Regions from separate parts of the Streptomyces sp. NPDC050528 genome, predicted to be linked through region 3. Evidence: riboswitches for the same ligand, from Rfam matches in the RefSeq annotation. Region 3 holds a riboswitch; each other region holds the start of a gene.
What was found. Region 3 has a riboswitch for cyclic di-AMP ahead of ACIBK4_RS39915 (peptidoglycan DD-metalloendopeptidase family protein). Riboswitches for the same ligand answer to the same signal wherever they lie in the genome.
Positions count from the first base shown of each region.

Region 1: another riboswitch for cyclic di-AMP. It lies ahead of ACIBK4_RS25750 (C40 family peptidase); the one in region 3 lies ahead of ACIBK4_RS39915 (peptidoglycan DD-metalloendopeptidase family protein).
Region 2: another riboswitch for cyclic di-AMP. It lies ahead of ACIBK4_RS43965 (M23 family metallopeptidase); the one in region 3 lies ahead of ACIBK4_RS39915 (peptidoglycan DD-metalloendopeptidase family protein).
Region 4: another riboswitch for cyclic di-AMP. It lies ahead of ACIBK4_RS11545 (NlpC/P60 family protein); the one in region 3 lies ahead of ACIBK4_RS39915 (peptidoglycan DD-metalloendopeptidase family protein).

Region 1 is NZ_JBITHH010000007.1:380,865-386,190, reverse strand. Features, by position in the region: gene bioB (biotin synthase BioB) at 1-606, opposite strand, end outside; gene ACIBK4_RS25770 (8-amino-7-oxononanoate synthase) at 754-1,881, shown strand; gene ACIBK4_RS25765 (DUF397 domain-containing protein) at 1,923-2,156, opposite strand; gene ACIBK4_RS25760 (helix-turn-helix domain-containing protein) at 2,166-3,035, opposite strand; gene ACIBK4_RS25755 (ATP-binding protein) at 3,248-3,706, shown strand; gene ACIBK4_RS25750 (C40 family peptidase) at 3,792-4,265, opposite strand; cyclic di-AMP (ydaO/yuaA leader) riboswitch at 4,269-4,448, opposite strand; gene ACIBK4_RS25745 (hypothetical protein) at 4,788-5,096, opposite strand; gene ACIBK4_RS25740 (ATP-dependent Clp protease proteolytic subunit) at 5,104-5,326, opposite strand, start outside.
Region 2 is NZ_JBITHH010000017.1:223,058-228,383, reverse strand. Features, by position in the region: gene ACIBK4_RS43975 (PrsW family intramembrane metalloprotease) at 1-926, shown strand, start outside; gene ACIBK4_RS43970 (aldo/keto reductase) at 940-1,884, opposite strand; gene ACIBK4_RS43965 (M23 family metallopeptidase) at 1,950-2,960, opposite strand; cyclic di-AMP (ydaO/yuaA leader) riboswitch at 2,972-3,128, opposite strand; gene ACIBK4_RS43960 (PP2C family protein-serine/threonine phosphatase) at 3,363-4,520, opposite strand; tRNA gene ACIBK4_RS43955 (tRNA-Met) at 4,665-4,738, opposite strand; gene ACIBK4_RS43950 (alginate lyase family protein) at 4,791-5,326, opposite strand, start outside.
Region 3 is NZ_JBITHH010000014.1:155,760-161,085, forward strand. Features, by position in the region: gene ACIBK4_RS39895 (helix-turn-helix domain-containing protein) at 1-522, shown strand, start outside; gene ACIBK4_RS39900 (DUF6126 family protein) at 519-644, shown strand; gene ACIBK4_RS39905 (tyrosine-protein phosphatase) at 699-1,496, opposite strand; gene ACIBK4_RS39910 (alpha-galactosidase) at 1,667-3,739, shown strand; cyclic di-AMP (ydaO/yuaA leader) riboswitch at 4,043-4,205, shown strand; gene ACIBK4_RS39915 (peptidoglycan DD-metalloendopeptidase family protein) at 4,210-5,130, shown strand.
Region 4 is NZ_JBITHH010000003.1:34,226-39,551, reverse strand. Features, by position in the region: gene ACIBK4_RS11545 (NlpC/P60 family protein) at 1-1,617, opposite strand, end outside; cyclic di-AMP (ydaO/yuaA leader) riboswitch at 1,626-1,799, opposite strand; gene ACIBK4_RS11540 (DUF1996 domain-containing protein) at 2,134-4,212, shown strand; gene ACIBK4_RS11535 (glyceraldehyde-3-phosphate dehydrogenase) at 4,303-5,326, opposite strand, start outside.

The DNA.
Region 1 (5,326 bases), on a different contig from region 3:
GCAGGCGGACAGGCCGGCCGCGTGCGCCTTCTGCACGGTGTCGACGCGGTCGGCGTACGTGTGGGTGGTCGTGATGTCGCCGTACGTCGACTCGGACGTGTTGAGGTTGTGGTTGTAGGCGTCCGCGCCCGCCTCGCGCAGCCGGTCGGCCTGGCCGTCGGAGAGCAGGCCGAGGCAGGCGCACACCTCGACGCCCTCGTTCTGGTCCTTGATCGCCTTGATGGTGCCCGCGACCCGGTCCACGTCCCGGTCGGTCGGACCCCGGCCCGAGGCGACCAGGCAGACGCGCTTGGCGCCTCCCGCCACACCGGCCGCCGCGGCCTTCGAGGCAGCGTCGGGTTTCAGCCACGTGTACTTCAGGATCTCGGCCTTGGAGCCGAGCCGCTGCGAGCAGTACGAGCAGTCCTCGGGGCACAGGCCGGACTTCAGGTTGACGAGATAGTTGAGCTTCACCCGTCGGCCGAACCAGTGCCGGCGCACCTTTCCGGCCGCGGCCACGACATCCAGCAGGTCGTCGTCCGAGGTGGCGAGGACGGCGAGTGCTTCCGCGCGGGTCGGCAGCTCGCGCCGAAGCCCCTTGTCCACGAGCGTGTTCAGCAGGTCCATGAGATCCGATCCTGTCCTACGGGACCGCCCGCGGCCAAGGAGAGATTGAACAAGAGATGGGGCGGGCGGTGTGGGTATCACCACACCATGGGCGGCTGGTCGTCCGATTAGTGTCTGTGCACTGCCTACAAAAGCCCCGGAGGACCCATGGCGTTCGGCTGGATCGACGAACAGGCGGAGCAGCGCCGTCGCGCCGGGCTCGTGCGGACGCTGCGACCCCGTCCCGCCGACTCGCCGCTGCTGGATCTCGCGAGCAACGACTACCTGGGTCTGGCCCATCACCCCGAGGTCGTCGAGGGCGCTGCTGATGCCGCGCGGACCTGGGGCGGGGGGTCCACCGGGTCGCGGCTCGTCACCGGTACGACCGAGCTGCATGCCCAACTGGAGCGCGAACTGGCCGAGTTCTGCGGCTTCGAGGCGGCCCTCGTCTTCTCCTCCGGGTACGCGGCCAACCTCGCCGGTGTCACCACGCTCGCGCCGCACGGCTCGCTGATCGTCTCCGACGCGGGGAACCACGCCTCGCTCATCGACGGCTGCCGGCTGGCGCGGGGTGCGACCCAGGTCGTAGGACATGCCGATCCGGACGGGGTGCGCAAGGCGTTGCGGACGCATGACGGGCAGGCCGTGGTCGTGTCCGACTCGGTGTTCTCCGTGGACGGGGACGCGGCGCCGGTGGGGGCGCTCGCCGAGGCGTGCCGGGAGTTCGGGGCGGGGCTGCTGCTCGACGACGCGCACGGGCTCGGGGTGCTGGGCGAGGGCGGGCGCGGGGCGCCATACGCGGCGGGGCTCGCGGGGTGTGAGGACGTGGTCGTGACCGTGACCCTGTCCAAGTCGCTCGGCAGTCAGGGCGGTGCCGTGCTCGGGCCGGCCAGGGTGATCGACCATCTGGTCAACGCGGCGCGGACGTTCATCTTCGACACGGGGCTCGCGCCCGCTGCGGCCGGCGCGGCGCTGGCCGCGCTCACCCTGCTGCGGCGCGAGCCCGAGCGGGCTGCCCGGGCGCGCGCCGTGGCGGGCGACCTGCACGCACGGCTGACCGCCGCGGGTCTGGAAGCGGTACGTCCGGACGCCGCCGTGGTCTCGGTGCGTGCGCCGTCCCCGGAGGCGGCCGTGCAATGGGCGGCCGACTGCCGTACGGCAGGGCTGGCCGTGGGCTGCTTCCGTCCTCCTTCCGTGCCCGACGGCATCTCACGGCTCAGGCTGACCGCCCGAGCGGACCTCTCCGGGGCCGAGATCGAACGCGCTGTACGTGTGATCGGCGAGACGCGACCATGAGTCGGCGTGACACGGCCGTGCGTCGCCTGCGATCGGACAGATCAGTGGAACGTGGCGAGGAAGCCCGTCCAGCTCGCGGGGGAGAAGAGCAGGGCGGGTCCTTGCGGGTCCTTCGAGTCGCGTACGGCGAGCAGCCCCGCGCGGGGGCCTGAGCGCGGACGAGCCGCCTCGACGCAGTTGTTCGCTCCCGTGCTGTAGCTGCTGCGCAGCCACCGCACACCGGACAGTTCAGAGCTGTCAGAACTGGAAGGTACGTTCCGAGGCAGTGCAGACATGGTGCCTCCTTACGCGCCGTCACCTATCCCGGCGATGTAATCCGACGAATCCTCGGGCGAAAGGGCGTGGAACTGAAGGGTGTTGAAGGCCTCGGTGTAGGCCTCTAGGTCTTCTTTCCGTTCGAGGTAGAGGCTACTCGTCAAGTGGTCTAGAACAACCACGTCCAGATCAGAAGTGCTCGGAAAGGAGAAGATAACGAAAGGCCCGGTGATGCCGATGTGTGCTCCTGCGGCGAACGGCAGTACCTGAAGCCTCACTTGGGGCAGCTTGGCCGCCTCCACGAGCCGGTCCAGCTGACGTGCCATCACCCCCGGCCCGCCCACCTCGCGCCGGAGCACCGCCTCGTCGAGGACCACGCTCAGCTCCAGCGGCGGATCCGCGCGCAGCACGTCCTGCCTGGCCAACCGCACCTGCACCAGGGCGTCCAGCCGGTCGGGGCCGTCGTTGTCGAGGCCTCCCACGGCGGCCCGGGTCACCGCGCGGGCGTACTCCGGCGTCTGCAGCAGTCCGGGGACCACCGAGGTCTCCAGGGTGCGCAGCGTGCTGGCCTGTGACTCCAGGCTGATGAAGTCCCGGTAGGCGGGCGGCAGTACACCGCGATAGGCGTGCCACCAGTGGTGCCGGCCGCCGCCGTCCTCGGAGCCCGCCAACACGAGGAGCATGTCCCGAAGTTGTGGGTCGCCGACCTGGTAGGCGTCCAGGAGTAACCGGACGTCGGGCGGTTTCACGCCACTCGCGCCCGTCTCGATGCGGCTCACTTTCGACTGGTGCCAGCCGACCAGCCGGGCCGCCTCACCGCTGGTGAGCCCCGCCTCCGCACGCAACGCGCGGAGTTCGGCGCCCAGTTTCCGGCGGCGCACCGCGGGACCGTACTGCATGGGTTTCTCCTTACTCCTTCCGAGCCGCCCAAATACGGTCTGGGGTCGCAGAGTTCACCGCTTCGAGCGACAGATATATGCATATCTTGGTGGATCGCCACCGTTACCGACGCGGTAATGGCAGTCTGGCGAAGAAGCACCAGTCCGGGACCGTACTCGAACCATCCGCTCCGTGTCGGACACCGGTCCCGCGGGAAAGGGACGACCGCGCCATGGCAGACCATCTGGAAGCATCCGTCACTCTGCCGAGCGATCCCGCCTCGGTCTCCGCCGCCCGCACGTATGTGGTCGGGACCCTGGTGGATTGGGGACTTCCGGCGGACACGGAGGTCGCCGACACCATCCGCCTCATCGTCTCCGAACTCGCCACCAACGCCGTACAGCACACCTTCGGGCAGTCACCCACCTTCACGGTGGACATCGAGCTGGAGCGTGACGAACGGCTGCGCATCGGCGTCACCGACAGCCATCCCCGGTTCCCGAAACGCCTGCCGGCCGCCGTCCAGCAGGACAACGGCCGGGGCATGGTGATCATCCGCTGGCTGACCGCGGAGTGCGGCGGCAGGCTCAAGGTCCGGCCCACCCTGGAGGGCGGCAAGACGGTATCCATCGAGGTGCCCTGGACGGTACCGGCCCGCCCGGTGACCGCCGCGGGCCAGCAGGAGCCGTAGAACGGCGTGGTGAACGTCCCCGGACGCCCGAGGGGGTGGCGGTCCGTCAGGAGACCGCCACCCCCTCGGGAGTTTTCGGCGTGGGTCAGCTGACCCGGCCGTACCAGACGCTCTTGGTCCAGATCTTCTGCAGTCTCACCACGTCCCCGGTCTTCGGGGCGTGCCAGATCTTTCCCTTGCCGGCGTAGATGCCGACGTGGTAGACGCTGGAGCCCGAGTGGAAGAAGACGAGGTCCCCGGCCTTGCGGCTCTTGGCCGAGATGTGGTGGGTCTTGTTGTACTGCTGGGCCGCCGTACGGGGCAGTTTCTTGCCCGCCTTCTTGTACGAGTACAGCGTGAGCCCGGAGCAGTCGAAGCGGCCCGGTCCGGTGGCCCCGTACCTGTACGGGGCGCCCTTCTTGGACGCCGCGACCTGGAGTGCCTTCGTCGCGGGTGTCGCGGCCGCGGCGTCGGATGCGACGCCCGGTATCACGACGGAGCCGCCAACGGCGGCGATGGCGAAGGCCGAGGCCGTACCGGCCCTGACCATCAGCGACGGGACACGATTGAGCGCAGTCATGCGCAACCCTTCGTCAGCCGCCTGTGAAGGATGACCTGTCGGATTCGGGCTGGCGAAGTTGCCCGGCCGCTGACGCGGCTTCACCCCAAGGGCTGCTCGGCCCGGTCATGGCGTGACCGTCCCGGCGACCCGTCGTGCTTGGGTCCTCCACTCCTGCCGATGCAATCCTGTCGACCTGTCATCCGGGCGGCGGCAGGACTCGGCGTCCGCCCGGATCGCCCCGCCGCTGCGGCGGGGTCTTGTCGTCAGACAGGGATCTTCACCTATGAATGTCCGAAAAGCCCAACGGAACCGGGGATTTGTGGGGTTACTCACCACTCACCCGTTCGGCTGAACGCATCGGTGTTCGAGGGAGTGTCGAGGCGGGTGTGACGCCCGGACCAGCACCGGAACACTTCATCCGGCCCTCGGGCTACGCGTGTTGCGCAACCCGGACGGCCGTATGCGCGGAGGCGCGACTACGCCGATCGGGGGTACGTCGTTCGGCTCGTTTCGACGTCGTCCGGGACAGCTTCGCGTCCGTCAACTGTCGGAGGGCGAGGGCAGGGTGACGCGCGCCGTGCGGCGCTCCCCGTCCAGCACGCGCAGCGCCCGCGCGAGTGTGGGGGCGTGCAGCTCGGTCTCGCCCCGCTGGTGCATCAGCGCCAGCGCGTCCCGGAGCTCGGCGGCCTTGGCCACGAGCGCCTGAGCGGCCCGCAGACCACGGTACGTGTCACCGTTGTGCGCCGGGTTGATTCGGCCGAGGAGGTCGGCCACATCCAGGTAACGGTCGATCAACTCGCCCTCGGCGCGCGTGAGTGCGGGCAGCGGCGGCAGTTCCGGCGGCAGCATCGTCGGCTCACTCCCCGCCGTGCTCGATGAGCGAAGTCTTCCGCGTGGCCACGATCCGGTCCACCAGCCCGTATTCCAGGGCTTGTTGGGCATCCATGATCCGGTCCCGCTCGATGTCCTCGCTCACCTGCGCCACCGTCCGGCCCGTGTGCAGGGCCAGCAGTTCCTCCAGTTGGACCCGGGTGCGTGCCAACTCCTCTGCCTGGATGGCGAGATCACTCGCCTGACCC
Region 2 (5,326 bases), on a different contig from region 3:
CCAGCGCGGACACCCTCGGCGCGACCGTCATAGCCCCGATCGTGGAGGAGTCGGCGAAGGCGGCGGCCGTACTCCTCGTCTTCCTGTTCCGCAGACGGGACTTCACCGGGATCGTCGACGGGGTGGTGATAGCCGGGGTCACCGCCACCGGCTTCGCGTTCACCGAGAACATCCTCTACCTCGGCACCGCCTTCGGCACCGACCAGCTCACCGGCGACCGCGGCTTCACCTCCGTCACCGCGGCGACCTTCTTCGTGCGCATCGTCATGTCCCCCTTCGCGCACCCCCTGTTCACCGTCCTCACCGGCATCGGCTTCGGCATCGCCGCCCTCTCCCCCGACCGGCACCACGTCCGCCGCGTCCTGATCCCGCTGACCGGCCTCCTCCTCGCGATGAGCATGCACGCGATCTGGAACGGCTCCTCGACCTTCGGCCAGTACGGCTTCTTCGAGGTCTACGGCATCTTCATGGTCCCCGCGTTCGGCCTGCTGACCTGGCTCGCGGTCTGGACCCGGCAACGCGAACTCCGCAGTGTGCGCGAGGAGTTGCCCGCCTACGTCTACGCCGGCTGGCTGCCCCCGTCCGAACCCTTCGTGCTCGGCTCGATGAAGGCCCGCCGCCTGGCCCGCGAGTACGCCCGCCACCACCTCGGCCGGCAGGCGGCCCGCTCGGTCGCCCAGTACGAGGCCTACGCGACCACCCTGGCGTTCCTGCGGCACCGGGCCGGGCGGGGCCGCGCCGGCGCCGACTTCGTCGTACGGGAAAGGGAGTTGCTGCACGAGCTGTGGATGCGCCGGGAGGTGGCGCGGCCCGCGCTGGACTACGCGGCGCGGCGCACGGCGCCCCCGGTACCGGTGGTGGTGCCGCCGTGGCCGCCGGTGTACGGGTCGTACGGGACGTCCCTGTACAACCCGTACCGGTCCTAGCTCCGAGGACGTTTTACGCCGACGCCTCCGTCAGGCGGGTGATCTCCGCGTCCGTCAGCTCCAGTTCGGCCACGCCCAGCAGTGCGGGGAGTTGCTCGACCGTGCGGGCGGAGGCGATGGGGGCCGCGACCGTGGGCTGGGCGGCGAGCCAGGCGAGGGCCACCGTGGCGACCGGGGCGTCGTGGGCCTGGGCGATCTCGTCCAGGGCGGACAGCACCTGCCGGCCGCGCTCGGTGGCCAGGTGCTTCTCGGCACCCTTGGCCCGGGGGCTGTCGACCGTCGTACCGGGGCGGTACTTGCCGGTGAGGAAGCCGGCGGCCAGCGCGAAGTACGGGACCGCGGACAGGCCCTCCTGCGCGGCGAGCGCGCTCAGCTCGCCCTCGTACGTGTCGCGCGAGACCAGGTTGTAGTGCGGCTGGAGGGCGACATAACGCGCCAGCCCCTCGCGCTCGGAGAAGTCGAGGGACGCCCGGAGCCGCTCCGGGGTGATGTTGGACGCGGCGATGTGCCGCACCTTGCCCGCCTTCACCAGTTGGTCCAGCGCGCCGATGATCTCCTCGACCGGCACCTCGACCTTGTCGAAGTGGGTGTAGTAGAGGTCGATGTGGTCGGTGTCCAGGCGGCGCAGGGAGGCGTCGGCGGCGGCCTTGATGTTGGCGGCGCTCAGACCCGGGAAGTCGGGGTGCTGGCTGACCTTGGTGGCGATGACGACGTCGGAGCGGTTGCCGCGGGCCTTGACCCACTTGCCGATGATCGTCTCGGACTCGCCGCCGTGGTTGCCCGGCGCGAACGCCGAGTACGAGTCGGCGGTGTCGACGAAGTTGCCGCCCGCCGCCGCGTACGCGTCGAGCACCGCGAAGGAGGTCGCCTCGTCCGCGGTCCAGCCGAAGACATTGCCGCCGAGGGAGAGCGGGAAGACCTCGAGGTCGGACCGGCCCAGCTTGCGAAGAGAAGTCATGACCCTCTTCAACAGCCGGACCGGAACCGCATATTCCAGGCGATCAGGGAGAGATCAGGGACAGATCAGGGGTTGAGACCCTTGCTGCGCAGCCAGGGCGCCGGGTCGCTGGCGGTCGCGGCACCGTTGATGTGCACCTCCAGGTGGAGATGCGGCCCGGTCACGTTGCCGGTGGCGCCCACGCGGCCGATGACCTCACCGGTGGAGACCTTCTGCCCGACGCTGACGTTGATCGAGGACTGGTGGCAGAACCACAGCTCGGTGCCGTCGTCGAGGGTGATGATCGTGCGGTACCCGTACGACCCGGCCCAGCCCGCCTCGGTGACCGTGCCGCTGTGGATGGCCTTGATCAGCGTGCCGGTGGGCGCGGCGAAGTCGAGACCCGTGTGATACCCGGAGGACCACATCGAGCCGGCCTGGCCGAAGGTGCCGGTGATCGTGTACGAGGCGACCGGCAGCGTGTACTGCTTGGCGAGCGCGGCGAGCTTCGCGGCCTCGGCCTTCTTCTTGGCGGCGGCCTCCGCGGCGTCCTTCGCGTCGGCGGCCTTCTTCGCGGCGTCCTTCTCGGCCTTGGCGGCAGCGGCGTCGACCTGCTTGGCGACGGCGGCCTCGGCGGCGGCCTGGGACTTGCCGTCGACCTGGAGCTGCTGGAGTTCGGCCTGCGCCATGATCCGGTTGCGCAGCAGCTCACCCGCGTCCGAGGCGCCCTTGGCGGTCTCGGTGGTGGTGACACCGACGCTGCTGAGCGCGGTCGCGGAGCCCTTGGGGGTACTACTGGACGAGTCGTCCAGCAGGTGACCCACCGAGGGCAGGTCGGGCAGGGAGATGGAGACCGGCGGCTTGCCGGTGTTGGCGCTGGCCATACCGCCCGCGCTGACGGCGGCTATGACACCGACGCCCAGGACGGTGGAGCTGCGGGCGAATCCTCCGCCACCACGCTGCTTGGCGACACGGTGCTTGCCGCGGTTGGGAGCAATGGACTCCGCGCTGGGGTTCCACTCCTCCCAGGGGCCCTCGTCGGGGCGGTATCCGCCGTAGACGACAGGGGCTTCTGGGGCAGCCTGGTTGGACGCCACGTGGGCGTGCTCCTTTCCTTCCTTCTCGCCTACCGGGTTAGCTGACGGGTTCGGAGCAGGAAGGTCTCCTACGCGCGTAAACCGGCCGTGTTTCCACGGCAGTTGACGAGCGATTCACCCCAAGTGGTGGTTCCCCGGTTCCCTCGCGGGATTCGGCGCGTGCGCACGGAGCCATCTCTTGTGACGGCTGGGACGACCGCGCTGCGTTATCGAACGTTAATAGACACGGGCGCCCGTTTCCAAGCTGTTCGGCTTGATCATTAACCTTTCCTTGCTGGACGAAGGGCCCACCACCGGCGAAAAACGGGCGAGTTGGCCAAGTCTCAGAATTCCCACAGGTATTGACGGTATGTCAGTTGTTATGCGGAGGGCGCTCGCCCGGTCACGGCCCGTGATATTCGGTCATGGATGACGTACGGCGATCATCGCCATGTCGTCCGTCATCCAGCCCCCGGAGTACCGGCGCACCTCCTTGGCGAGGATGCCGAGCAATGCCTCGGGGGTACGGAAGGTCCGCCCGGCCAGCCGCGCCGCCGGGTCGTAGAAAACCCCGCGGGCGTCGCGCGCCTCGGACAGCCCGTCGGTGTGCACGAGAAGAGTCGCCCCGCCCGGGAACGCGAACTCCTCGGCGCGGTCGGGCCAGACCCCCAACTCCCCCATTCCCAGGGGCAGTGCGGGTTCCTCGACCTGCAACACGCTTACGGTGCCGTCCACTTGGAGGAGCAGCGGCGGCGGATGTCCCCGGTCGACGATCCGTACGACGCCGTCGCCGTGCGGGAGTTCGGCGAGGACGGCCGTGGTGAACCCCTCGAACGCGTCGAGTCCGTCGCGCCGGGTGCCCTCGCGCGCCAGCGCCCGCTCCAGCCGCTGCGCGACCGCCTCCAGGGTCGTCTCCTGCTCGGCGGCCTCCCGGAACGCCCCGATGACCACGGCGACGGCGGCGACCGCGCCCATGCCCTTGCCGCGCACGTCCCCGACGACCAGCCGTACGCCGTGCGGGGTGTCCTGCACCGCGTACAGGTCGCCGCCGATGAACGCGTCCTCCTGCGCCGCCTCGTACCGTGCCGCGATCTCGAACCCGCCGATCCGCTCGGCCGGTTCGGGCAGTACGGCGCGCTGGGCGGCCTCGGCGATCTCGCGCGCGGAGGCGAGCTGTTCGCTGCTGCGGCGGACCAGGGCGTTGATCAGGACGGCGAGAACGGCGACCGTCGCGACGGTGGCCGCCTCGGTGATCGCGTCGGAGTGCAGGACGATGCCGAGCTTGACGTGGATCGCGAGCACGACGACCACGGCCGCCAGCCCGGTGAGCACGGTGCCGCGCCGGGAGTAGAGCGGGGCGGCGACCAGGGGGGCGGCGGTGAAGAAGGGGGCCGCGGTGAAGTCCTGCGGGGTGAGGTAGTCGTAGAACGCCCCGACGATCAGCAGCAGCGCCGGCAGTCGGCGGACGAAGGTGCGGGCGGAGGAGATCCGCCGTCCCTCGACGGGGCCGAGGCCCGGGTCGGGCACGGGATCGCCGGGCAGGCGCCCGCCGGCTCGCGCATACGGACCCTCCTCCTCCACGGATCCAGTTTTTCGTGGTGGGGAGGGGGCGGCGAGTGGTGTGGGCCGATCGAGGAGGCCTAGGGGTTCTAAGGGGTCTAGGGGTTCTACGGGAAAAACACCTAGGGCCGGAATCCATTTCTGGATTCCGGCCCTAGGCCTTAGTAGCGGGGACAGGATTTGAACCTGCGACCTCTGGGTTATGAGCCCAGCGAGCTACCGAGCTGCTCCACCCCGCGCCGTTGTGATTGCAACTATACGCCATTCGCGGGGTCCGATGTCACACAGGTTTCAGTCGGCGGTGTTACCGGCGTGCGTGAGGGTCTCCCAGGAGACGAAGAGGTCGTCGCTGCCGGCCGGGCGGGTGGACTCGACGAGCTTGTCCGCGGCGGGCACCTTCACGCCGAGCCGGCCCTCCAGGTGGTTGACGGCGACCTCCAGGTCGGGGCCCATGTTCCGGTCGACCTTGCCGCCGCACAGCCAGGCGGGCGCGGGCTCGCCGAGCTGGTAGCGGGCGTGGAATTCGAGCGCCGCCTTGAGCCGGTCCTTGACGCCGTCGTAGAGGTCGACGCCCTGGTGCCAGGCGGTCTCGGCGATGTGCGCGGTGGCCGCCAGCGAGTACCCGACGTGCTTGAAGTTGCGGCAGGTCTCCTGCGCGACGCCGTCCCGGAACGTCGTCTGCTTGAACCAGTACGTCGTCAGTTTCTGCGGGGTGGTGACCTTCGAGCCCACCGGGGTGAGCGGCACCTTGCCGTCCTTGGCGAGGTAGAAGTAGGCGGGCACGCGGTCGCGGAAGCGTTTGACGGCCGCGTCGAACGCCTTGTGGT
Region 3 (5,326 bases):
GAGGTCGCCGCCCGCTCGGCCGGGCTCTCGCCCGCCCATCTCTCCCGGCTGGAGACCGGGCAGCGCCAGCCCTCGCTGCCGATGCTGCTCGCGCTCGCCCGCATCTACGGTACGACAGTCTCGGATCTGCTCGGCGAGACGGTCACCGACCGGGAGGCCGTCGTCCGCGCCGCCGACATGGAACCCACCCGCGCGGGCGGCTGGACCTACTGGCAGGCGGGCGCCCCCGGCCGCGGGATGCAGTCCCTGCGCGTGCGCATTCCGCACGGCTCCCAGGGCGACATCGTGCGCGTGCACCCCGGCGAGGAGTGGCTGTACGTCCTCACGGGCCGGCTGCGGCTGCGCCTCGGCGACACCGCGCACATCCTCGCGCCGGGCGACAGCGCGCACTTCGACTCGCTGACCCCGCACCGCCTCGCCGCCGCCGACGAGGACGGCGTCGAGGTCCTGTTCGTCCACACCCTGCTGCAGAGCCCCACGGCCACCCTGTGCCTGGGCCCGATCACCGGAGAGACGCCATGAGCGGCAACAACATCGAGGACAAGTTCCCCCGCGCCCTGTGGGTGCGGCTCATCATCTACATCGCCGTCGGCCACCTCTTCGCGGCCTTCATCTACCTGCTGTTCTCCGTGGGCGCCAAGTAGCCCGCGACGGCGGCCTGTTGAGCCGGGTCGGTCGCTTCGGCCGCTTCGGCCGCTTCAGTCGAGCAGGCGCTCGCGCAGCCGCTCCCGGATCTCCGGGGTGATCCCCAGTCCCTGTTCCAGGTAGGCGTCCACACTGCCCCAGGTCTCCTCGACGGTGTCGAAGGCCGCCGTCAGATACTCGGCGCGGGCGTCGAAGAGGGGGCTGAGGAGTTCCATCACCTCGGGGGAGTAGGCAGAGACGGCGGAGCCGCTGCGGCGCACCTTGTAGCGGCGGTGCTTCGCGTTCGACTCCAGGTAGTCGGTCAGGATCGCCTCGCGCTCCACGCCCACGGCGAGCAGCGTCACGGCTATCGACAGGCCCGCGCGGTCCTTGCCCGCCGCGCAGTGCATCAGCGCGGGAACGCTGTCCTCCGCGAGCGAGTGCAGCACCTGGGAGTGCTCGGCGGTGCGCTCCGTGACGATCGTGCGGTACGAGGCGATCATCCGGTTCGCGCCCTTGTCGCCGCCGAGGATCTCGCGCAGCTGGTCCATCTCGCCGTCGCGGACCATCTTCCAGAACTCGGAGCCGTCCGCCGGGTCGCTCAGCGGCAGATTCACATTGCGCACGCCGGGCAGCTCGACGTCGGGACCCTCCAGCTTCTGGTCCGACGCGTTGCGGAAGTCGAAGATCGTGTGCAGGCCCAGCGAGGTGAGGAACGCGGCGTCCTCCTCGGTCGCGTGCGCGAGATGACCGCTGCGGAACAGCACCCCGTGCCGCACCCGCCGTCCGTCCACCGTCGGAAGTCCGCCCACGTCCCGGAAATTGCGCACTCCGGACAACTCCGGCTCGGTCGACGGAATCTGCTGCGTCACGAGGACTCCTCCCACTCGGCCCGACGGCGCGGCTCACCGGCGGGCACGTTCTCGACGATACGACATGGGTTCCACCGGCAATGAGTTGTCCACAGGCGTTGCCTCACAGCCCCCCTGCCGTTGATGATGTTGGCGCTTGAGCGGACTTGTTCGAATCTGTGAGGGACCTGATGCTGGAGATCGCCGAGAACGGCCGTACGTGGGTGCTGTCGGGCCCCACGAGCAGTTACGCCGTCCATCTCACCGAGGCCGACGAGCTGCTCCACCTGCACTGGGGCCCCGCGATCGCACTCGCCGACGCCGAGGAACTCGCCGCCCGCCCGCTGCCCGGCGGCTCCTCCTTCGAGTCCCCGCTCGACGGCCGGGAGGAGTACCCCGTCGAGGGCGGCCCCCGCTTCGCCCGCCCCGCCCTCTCCGTGCGGACGCCCGAGCGGCGCGGTACGGAGTGGACCTTCGAGCGGTACGACACCGAGGGCGACGAGCTGCGGCTGCGCTTCCGCGACACCGGACTGGCGATCACGCTGCACTACCGGATGCGCGGCGACGTCGTAGAGCGCTGGACGAGTCTCGACAACGGTGGGGCCGAGGCGCTGGAGCTGTTGCGCGCCGACTCCGCGACCTGGACGCTGCCCGAGCGGGAGGGGTGGCAGCTGTCGCAGTTGCACGGGCGGTGGGCCGCCGAGTCACGGCTGGTGCGTTCCGGTCTCACCTACGGTGAGAAGGTCATCGGCAGCCGGCGCGGCCACACCGGGCACCCGCATCTGCCCTGGGTGGCCCTCGACACCGACGCGACCGAGGAGCGCGGCGAGGTCTACGGCTGTGCCCTCGGCTGGTCGGGGTCCTGGCGGATCGCCGTGGCCCAACTCCCGGACGCGCGCGTGCAGATCACCGGCGGCGCCGGTTACGACGAATCCGGGCTGCTGCTCCTGGAGGCGGGGGAGTCCTTCACGACCCCCGTCTTCGCCGGGCTGTGGAGCGACGCCGGCTTCGGCGGCGCCAGCCGCACCTGGCACGCGTACCAGCGGGCGTACGTCATCCCGGACGCGGACCAGGACCGGCCGGTGCTCTACAACTCCTGGGAGGCCACCCAGTTCGACATCTCCGAGGAGCAGCAGGAGGTGCTCGCGCAGCGTGCGGCGGCGGCCGGTGTCGAGCTCTTCGTGGTCGACGACGGGTGGTTCGGGAAGCGCACCAGCGACCGTGCCGGACTCGGCGACTGGACCCCCAACCCGGACCGCTTCCCCGCAGGACTCAAGCCCCTCGCCGACCGCGTCCACGCGCTGGGCATGCAGTTCGGCATCTGGGTCGAGCCCGAGATGGTCAACCCGGACAGCGACCTGTACCGCGCCCACCCCGACTGGGTGCAGTACCAAGAGGGGCGAAAGCGGACGGAGTTCCGCAATCAGCTCGTACTGAACCTCGCCCGCGAGGACGTCCAGGAGTACCTCTGGGAGCAGCTCGACACGCTGCTCTCCAGCGCCCCGATCGACTACGTGAAGTGGGACTTCAACCGCTGTTTCACGGACGCCGGGTGGCCCGGTGACGCCTATCCGCAGCGCCTCTGGGTCGACCATGTGCGGGCGCTGTACGGCCTGTTGGACCGGTTGCGGGCGGCCCACCCGGGGGTGGCCTTCGAGTCCTGCTCGGGTGGCGGCGGCCGCATCGACCTCGGCATCCTGAGCCGCACGGACCAGGTGTGGACCTCGGACAACACCGACCCGCTGGACCGGCTCGCGATCCAGCACGGGTTCAGCCAGATCCACCCCGCGCGCGTGATGGCCGCCTGGGTCACCGACAGCCCGAACACTCAGCTCAACGACCGGGTCAGCAGCCTGCGTTTCCGGTTCGTGAGCGCCATGGCCGGAGTGCTCGGCGTCGGCGGCGACCTCTCGGAGTGGACCGAGGAGGAACTCGTCGAGGCCCGCCGCTGGGTCGACCTCTACAAGGAGATCCGCCCGCTCGTGCAGCACGGCGACCTCTACCGCCTGCGCCCGCCGAGCGGCGGCCTGAGCGCCGTGCAGTACGTGCGCGGCGACGAGACCGTCGTCCTCGCCCTGCTCCAGTCGCAGAACTACGGCGAGCCGCTGCCGGCGCTCCGGCTGCGCGGGCTCGACCCGACGGCGTCGTACGAATGCCTCGAAACGGGCGAAGTCCACCGGGGTGCCGTCCTGTTGCACCACGGACTGCGGACCGGGCTGCGCGGTGACCTTGATGCGACGGTTCTCCGTCTGCGTCGCATCTGATCCTTCTGTCCCAATTGCAGCCTTCGTTCCAACTCGCTCTGGAATAAAGGAACCTGATGATTGCGTACGTGAGCAGCGTCATATTCGTGACCGTGAGTCGTTCGTCATGTTCACGTAATTGGCATGCTTTTACAGGGGAATTGAGGGGTTGAGTCCCGGGGGAATTCACGGAGGGTGACTGTGAATTCCCACAGGGGATCGCAAGGAACGCAAATCCGTGGAACCTCCTGCTTGTCCCTTTGCGTCTTCCTCGCTTACGTTCGCCACCAATCCGGACGGACGCCCAGTCCTGCCGCCGACCGGACTTCGCATCCACTCACCCGTATGCGGCAGGAGCGGGGGACCCACAGGTAAGACGCCTGTTCCGGTCTCCGGAACGGGCTTGGGGTTTAGCCGCGACCAGCGCGCGGCCGGGCATCTCCAGCCCGCACCCGACAGCTCACCTCGCAGGCGCCGGAGAGGAATTCGTCATGCCCGCGAAGGGTAAGCACCGCCGCCCGAAGTCCCAGCGCTTCTCCCGCTCGATGGCCGTAGCCGGAACCGGCGGTGCCGCGCTCGCCCTTCCGCTCATGGGAGCCGCCGGCGCCCATGCCGCGACCCCGACTTCTGCTCCGGAAAAGGCGGTTCAGTCCGTTCCGGCGACCGAGAAGGCCGTCGCGGAGAAGGCGACCGTCAAGGCCTCCGGCGTGAAGACGTATTCGGTGCGGTCGGGCGACTGGCTCGCGAAGATCGCCGAGGAGCAGGACGTCACCGGCGGCTGGAAGAAGCTCTACCAGGACAACCGCGAGGCGATCGGCAGCGACCCGTCGCTGATCCACCCGGGCCTGAAGCTCTCCCTCGGTGAGAAGGCCGCGACGAGCGGGACGGGCGGGGCGGACACGGCCAAGTCCTCCAAGTCGTCCGGTACTTCGTCGTCCTCGTCGTCTTCCTCTTCGAAGAGCACGTCGGCCACGCAGAGCGACACGAGCACCAGCACTTCCACCGGCTACGCCCTCCCCGTGACCGGCGCGACCATCGGTACCGGCTACCACGTCGCCGGCAGCATGTGGTCCAGCGGCTACCACACGGGCGTCGACTTCGTCGTCCCGACCGGCACCACCGTCAAGGCGATAGCCGCGGGCACGGTCGTCTCGGCGGCCTACGACGGCGCGTACGGCAACGAGGTCGTCATCCGGCACGCGGACGGCGAGTACTCGCAGTACGCCCACATGTCGCAGCTCTCCGTCTCGGCCGGCCAGACCGTGACCGAGGGTCAGCAGATAGGCCTCTCCGGTGCGACCGGCAACGTGACCGGCCCGCACCTCCACTTCGAGATCCGGACCACGCCGTACTACGGCTCGGACGTGGACCCGGTCGCCTACCTCCGCTCGCACGGCGTCACCGTCGGCTGACATCGGGCCCCGACGCCCCTGCCCCACGCCATCGAAGGCCGGACCCAGATCCTTGGGTCCGGCCTTCGGGCATGGCAGTTCCGGGGTCAACGCCCCTGATCAGAGGCTTATTCCGACTTTGGACAACCCTTTACAAGTGGCTTATCTCACCGCCCGTCAACCCCTAAATACGATCGCGTAGGTCACAGGTGAGGGT
Region 4 (5,326 bases), on a different contig from region 3:
CGGCGTCCCCGGGCTCGGCGCGTGGATCATCAGGCCGTTGCCGGTGTAGAGGCCGACGTGGTCGATGCTGTCGTGGAAGAAGATCAGGTCACCGGGGCGGATGTCCGTGAGCGGGACGAGGGCGCCGGCGCCGGACTGTTCCTGAGCGGTGCGCGGGAGGAGGACGCCGGCGGCCTTCCAGGCGGCCTGGGTGAGGCTGGAGCAGTCGTACGCGTCCGGTCCCGCCGCGCCCCACAGGCAGGGCCTGCCGATCTGTGCGCGGGCGAAGGCGAGCGCGGTGCTGGTCTTGCTGAGCGTGCTGGGGTCCTGCGGTACGGCTGCCGCGGGCGCCGGGCTGATGGTCGGCGCCGGGGGAAGAATGATCTCCGGGGCCATCGTCGGAGCCGTGGGCAGGGTGAACTCGGGAGCGACGGCCGGGGCCGCGGCGAAGGAGACCTCGGCGGCGGGCGGGGTCGGCTGCCACTCCTGCCGCGGCGGACGCCAGTCCGGCTCCGGCGTGGCGTACGAGGTCCGCTGCTCGGTCACCATGGGCATCTGGCCGGTGGACCATGCCTGTTGCTCGGGGACGATCGGCATCTGGCCGGTGGACCAAGCTGGTTGCTCGGGCGCGATCGGCATCTGCCCCGTGGACCAAGCTGGTTGCTCAGGGACGATGGGCATCTGGCCTGTGGACCAGGCCTGCTGCTCGGGGATGACGGGCATCTGCCCGGTGGCCCAAGCCTGTTGTTCGGGCACGATCGGCATCTGGCCCGTGGCCCACGCCTGTTGTTCGGGCACGACGGGCATCTGGCCGGTCGACCACGCCTGCGGCTCCGGGACCATCGGCATGGACCCGGTCGACCAAGTCGTCTCCGGGGTGGGCCAGTTGGTCTGCGCGGGCGGCCAGGTGGCACCCGTTGGGGCCGATTCGGTGCGCGGCGCCGCGATGTACGGGAGCAGCTCCAGGTCCGCGGTGAGCGGGTCGAAGACCGGCGCCGGGGCGGCGGCCGCGAGGGTGAGTTGCTGCGGTTCCACGACGGGTGCGGGCGGTACTTCGATGGCAGGCACGGGCGGCAGGTCGAGGACGGTCGCCTGCGGCATCTGAGCCATCTGCTGCATCTGGGGTGCCTGCGGCGCGGCGGGCGGCAGCGCGGCGACCGGCAGAGCAGTCAACTCCGCTACCGGGGAGGCGAGTTGCGGGGTGGCGAGCGCCGGCGCAGAAGTGCCTGCGGTCAGTTCGGCCACGGCGCGGCCGGGCGGCGCTTCGAGCGCTCGGCCGCCGCCCTCGGTCTCGGGGCGTCGTTCGGACCGCTCGGAACGGGGTGCCGCCGGACGCGCGGGAGTCCTGCCCGGCGGCAGGACCGCCGGTACGGTCGGGCCGAGTTGGGCACGGGCCCGGTCGAACCACTGCTTGGTGACGGCGTCGAGAGCGGGGTCGGAAGGACGCGACGCGCCAGGACGGGGCTCGACGCGCTGACGCGGACCCCCGGACATCTTGCGCGTGGCGTTGTAGTTTCCGGTGGCTGTCTCGGCCCTGTCGTAAAGGGAGTTGATCCGCCGCTGCACTTCGTCACGGCTGGGTCGGTCGTCCACGGTGGGGCCACTGCCTCCGGTGCGCGTACGTCGTTCTGCCGGCATGGCAGACGTGCTCCTTCCGTATCGCGCCTACCGGGTTAGCTGTCGGGTTCGGGCGGCCGATCACGGAAGGATTGCCCTACGACCCTTGCCCGGACGGGCAGTTGGGCCGATTCACCCCAAGTCGGTTGGGTCCCCGGTTCCGGCTGTCGCGAGCGACACACCGGATTCGGCGCAAACCGTGCGGCCCGGCGCTGATCGCCGGAGTAGGTCGTACGGTCTGAGCGTCAACTTAGCCAACGTGTGTGCCTCGTGTGAAGGTTGAAGCGCGATATGTCCGATACGTTTTTGTGACCTTTACCTCTCCCAAACGTGTCCCGGGCTCATGAGCCCGCCGAGCCGGGTGATCCATATGAGGTCGCTATGAATTTTTGGGACGGTTGAACACACCGGCATCCGGCTCCGTATTGGAACGGGGGATTTCCATGCCGGGACGATCCGGGCCGACCGATACGTGTAGGAGCAACTTCCTTGGCACGCAACACGCGCAGACGCCCCACGGGCGCACGACGCGCGACGATGGCAGCAGTCGCCCTGATGCTGGGCGGCGGAGGACTGGTGGCGGCGAACGTCTACGCGTCGGCGTCCGAAGGCTGGGGTGGTGATTCCGCCCAACAAGGGTCTCCGGACGCGGCGTCGGACGCCGCCACGATCGACTGCCCGGACATCGGCACCCAGTTGACGACGGTCCCGGACGAGGCGAAGACCGAGGTCGACGCCCAACTCGCGCTTCTGGACCAGCAGATAACCGAGGCCTACCAGAAACTGAGGGACTCGACGGAGTCCATACGCCAGGACGCCTCCTTCGCCGACAACGCGATCATGAATCCGTTGAAAGAGAAGCGGGCCGCGACGATCAGCCGGATCGACGACGCCATCGACCGTGTCGGCGACCGCCCGGAGGGACTCGACGCGCTCGCCGGCTGCACTCTGATCGCCCCCACGAACGAGAACGGTGACCAGGGCGGCGACGGGAACGGCAACGGCAACGGCGACGACCAGAGCGCCAGTGCGAGCGCGAGCGCCAGTGCCAGTGCCGGCGGCCAGGGCAACCAGCCGGTCGCCAATGGGCCGGTCGCCTCGGACTACGCGGACATCACCTCCGTACAGCCCAACGTGAACACCCCGCAGGACCAGGCCGACGCCTCCCGCGGCACGTTCGTCACCGCGTGTGGCGTGAACGAGAACGGCCTGTTCAACTCGGACAACGTGATCGTCGCCCCCGGTGTCACCAACGGCGCCCACCACTTCCACGACTACATCGGCAACCAGTCCAACAACGCGTTCGCCAGCGACGACGACCTGGCGAAGGCGAACACGAGCTGTGAGAACCCGGGCGACAAGTCCACGTACTACTGGCCCGTGTTGCGCCTCCAGAACGGCAAGCAGGAGCGGGACGCGGACAAGCCCGGCGGCGGCACCGAGGGCAACTCCGGGCAGATCGTCACGGCCAAGGCGGCCACGCTGACCTTCGTGGGCAACCCGAAGAGCAAGGTCGTCGCGATGCCGCGCCTCCTGCGCATCATCACCGGCGACGCCAAGGCCTTCGTGAACGGCCCGGCCAACGCCAACGCCTCCTGGAGCTGCACCGGGTTCGAGGACCGGCAGCTCAAGGACAAGTACCCGCTCTGCCCGGCCGGCAGCGACGTGGTGCGCACCTTCAAGTTCCAGAGCTGCTGGGACGGCCGCAACATCGACAGCGCCAACCACCGTACCCACGTGGCCTTCGAGGCCGCCGACGGCTCCTGCCCGACGGGCTTCGAGGCCATCCCGCAGCTGGTCCAGCGGATCGTCTACGACGTCGACGCGCCGAGCCTCCAGGACGGCGGCAAGACGACCCCGCTGTTCGCGGTGGACTCCTTCCCCGAGCAGCAGCACAAGCCGGTCACGGACCACGGCGACTTCATCAACGTCTTCGACGAGGGCCTGATGAAGGACATGGTCACCTGCATCAACGACGGCGAGAAGTGCGGCGCCGGGACGAACAACGACCCCGGCGGCTCGGGCGACGGCTCCGGCTCCGGTGGCGGCTCGGGTTCGGGTGGCGGTTCGGGTGAGCCGCAGGAGTCCCCGTCGGCCACCGACACCGCTACGGCGGCGCCCACGGACACCGCGTCCGACGAGCCCGCCGGGAACGGCGGCAACGAGGGGAACGGCGACAACGGCGGCAACGCCGGGAATGGTGACAACGGCGGGAACGGCGACAACGGTGGCCAGGTCAGCGCGGATCCCGCGACGAGCGCCCCGGACACCGAGACCAACGCCCCCGAGCCCACCGACACCCAGAGCACCGACCCCGGTGACCTGACGACCGCCGTCTCGATCCCCAAGGCGGACACGAAGACCGAAGGCTCCAAGTCGTCCGAGACGCAGGGGAGTTCGGACGACGGCTCGGGCGGCGAGGTCGGCAGCGCCGTGACGACACCGCCCGCCTCGTCCTCGGGCGGGGAGAGCTACGGCGTCGTAGGCCCGAACCAACCGCAGGCGCAGGGCGGGCTGGCGGAGACCGGCGCGAACCTGTGGCCCGCGGTGGCCGGCGCGCTGCTGCTCGTCGCCGGATTCGTCGTGCTGTACCGAGGCAAGCGCAGTACACGCTGACACAGCGCACGTCGGTGACAACGACGGCCCGGCCGCCCGCACTTGGGGGAGGCCGGGCCGTCACACGTTCGCGTGCCGGGGCAGAGGACGTCAGACAGCCGGTGCGGGGTAGGTCGGATACTCGACCCCGGAGACATGCTGGACGACCCGGACGACCTGGCAGGAGTAGCCGAACTCGTTGTCGTACCAGAGGTAGAGGATCGCGTTGTCGCCGTCGACCTTGGTGGCGCCGGCGTCGATGATCGAGGCGTGGCGCGAGCCCATGAAGTCGCTGGACACCGCGTCGGGGGCGGTGGTGAAGTCGATCTGCCGTTTCAGCGGGGATGTCAGCGACACGTCACGCAGGTAGTCGAGGACCTCGGCGCGGGTGGTCTCGCGGCCCAGGCGCAGGCTGAGGATGGCGATCGACACGTCCGGCACCGGGACCCGGATCGAGCTGCCGGTGATCGGCGCCTTGAGGTCGGGCAGCGCCTTCGCGACGGCGGAGGCGGCCCCGGTCTCGGTGATGACCATGTTCAGCGGCGCCGAACGGCCGCGCCGGTCGGCCTTGTGGTAATTGTCCAGCAGGTTCTGGTCGTTGGTGAACGAGTGGACGGTCTCCACATGGCCGCGCAGCACACCGTACTCGTCGGCCATCGCCTTGAGGGGCGGCACGATCGCGTTGGTGGTGCAGGACGCGCAGGACAGGATCCGCTCGTCCGGCTTGATGGTGTCGTGGTTGACGCCGTGCACGATGTTGGGGACGTCGTCCTTGCCGGGCGCGGTCAGCACGACCTTGTCGATGCCGGGCCGCAGATGCTGCGAAAGTCCTTCGCGGTCACGCCACTTGCCCGTGTTGTCGATGAGGATGGCGTTCTTGATGCCGTACGCCGTGTAGTCGACCTCCGACGGGTCGCCCGCGTAGATCACCTTGATCTCGTTGCCGTTGGCGATGATCGTGCCGTTCGCCTCGTCGACGGTGATCGTGCCCTGGAACTGGCCGTGGATCGAGTCGCGACGGAGCAGCGAGGCCCGCTTCACGAGATCTTCTTCGGCCCGCCCCCCACCCCGCCGTACGACGATGGCGCGCAGCCGCAGCCCGTTGCCCGAGCCGGCCTTCTCGATGAGCAGGCGC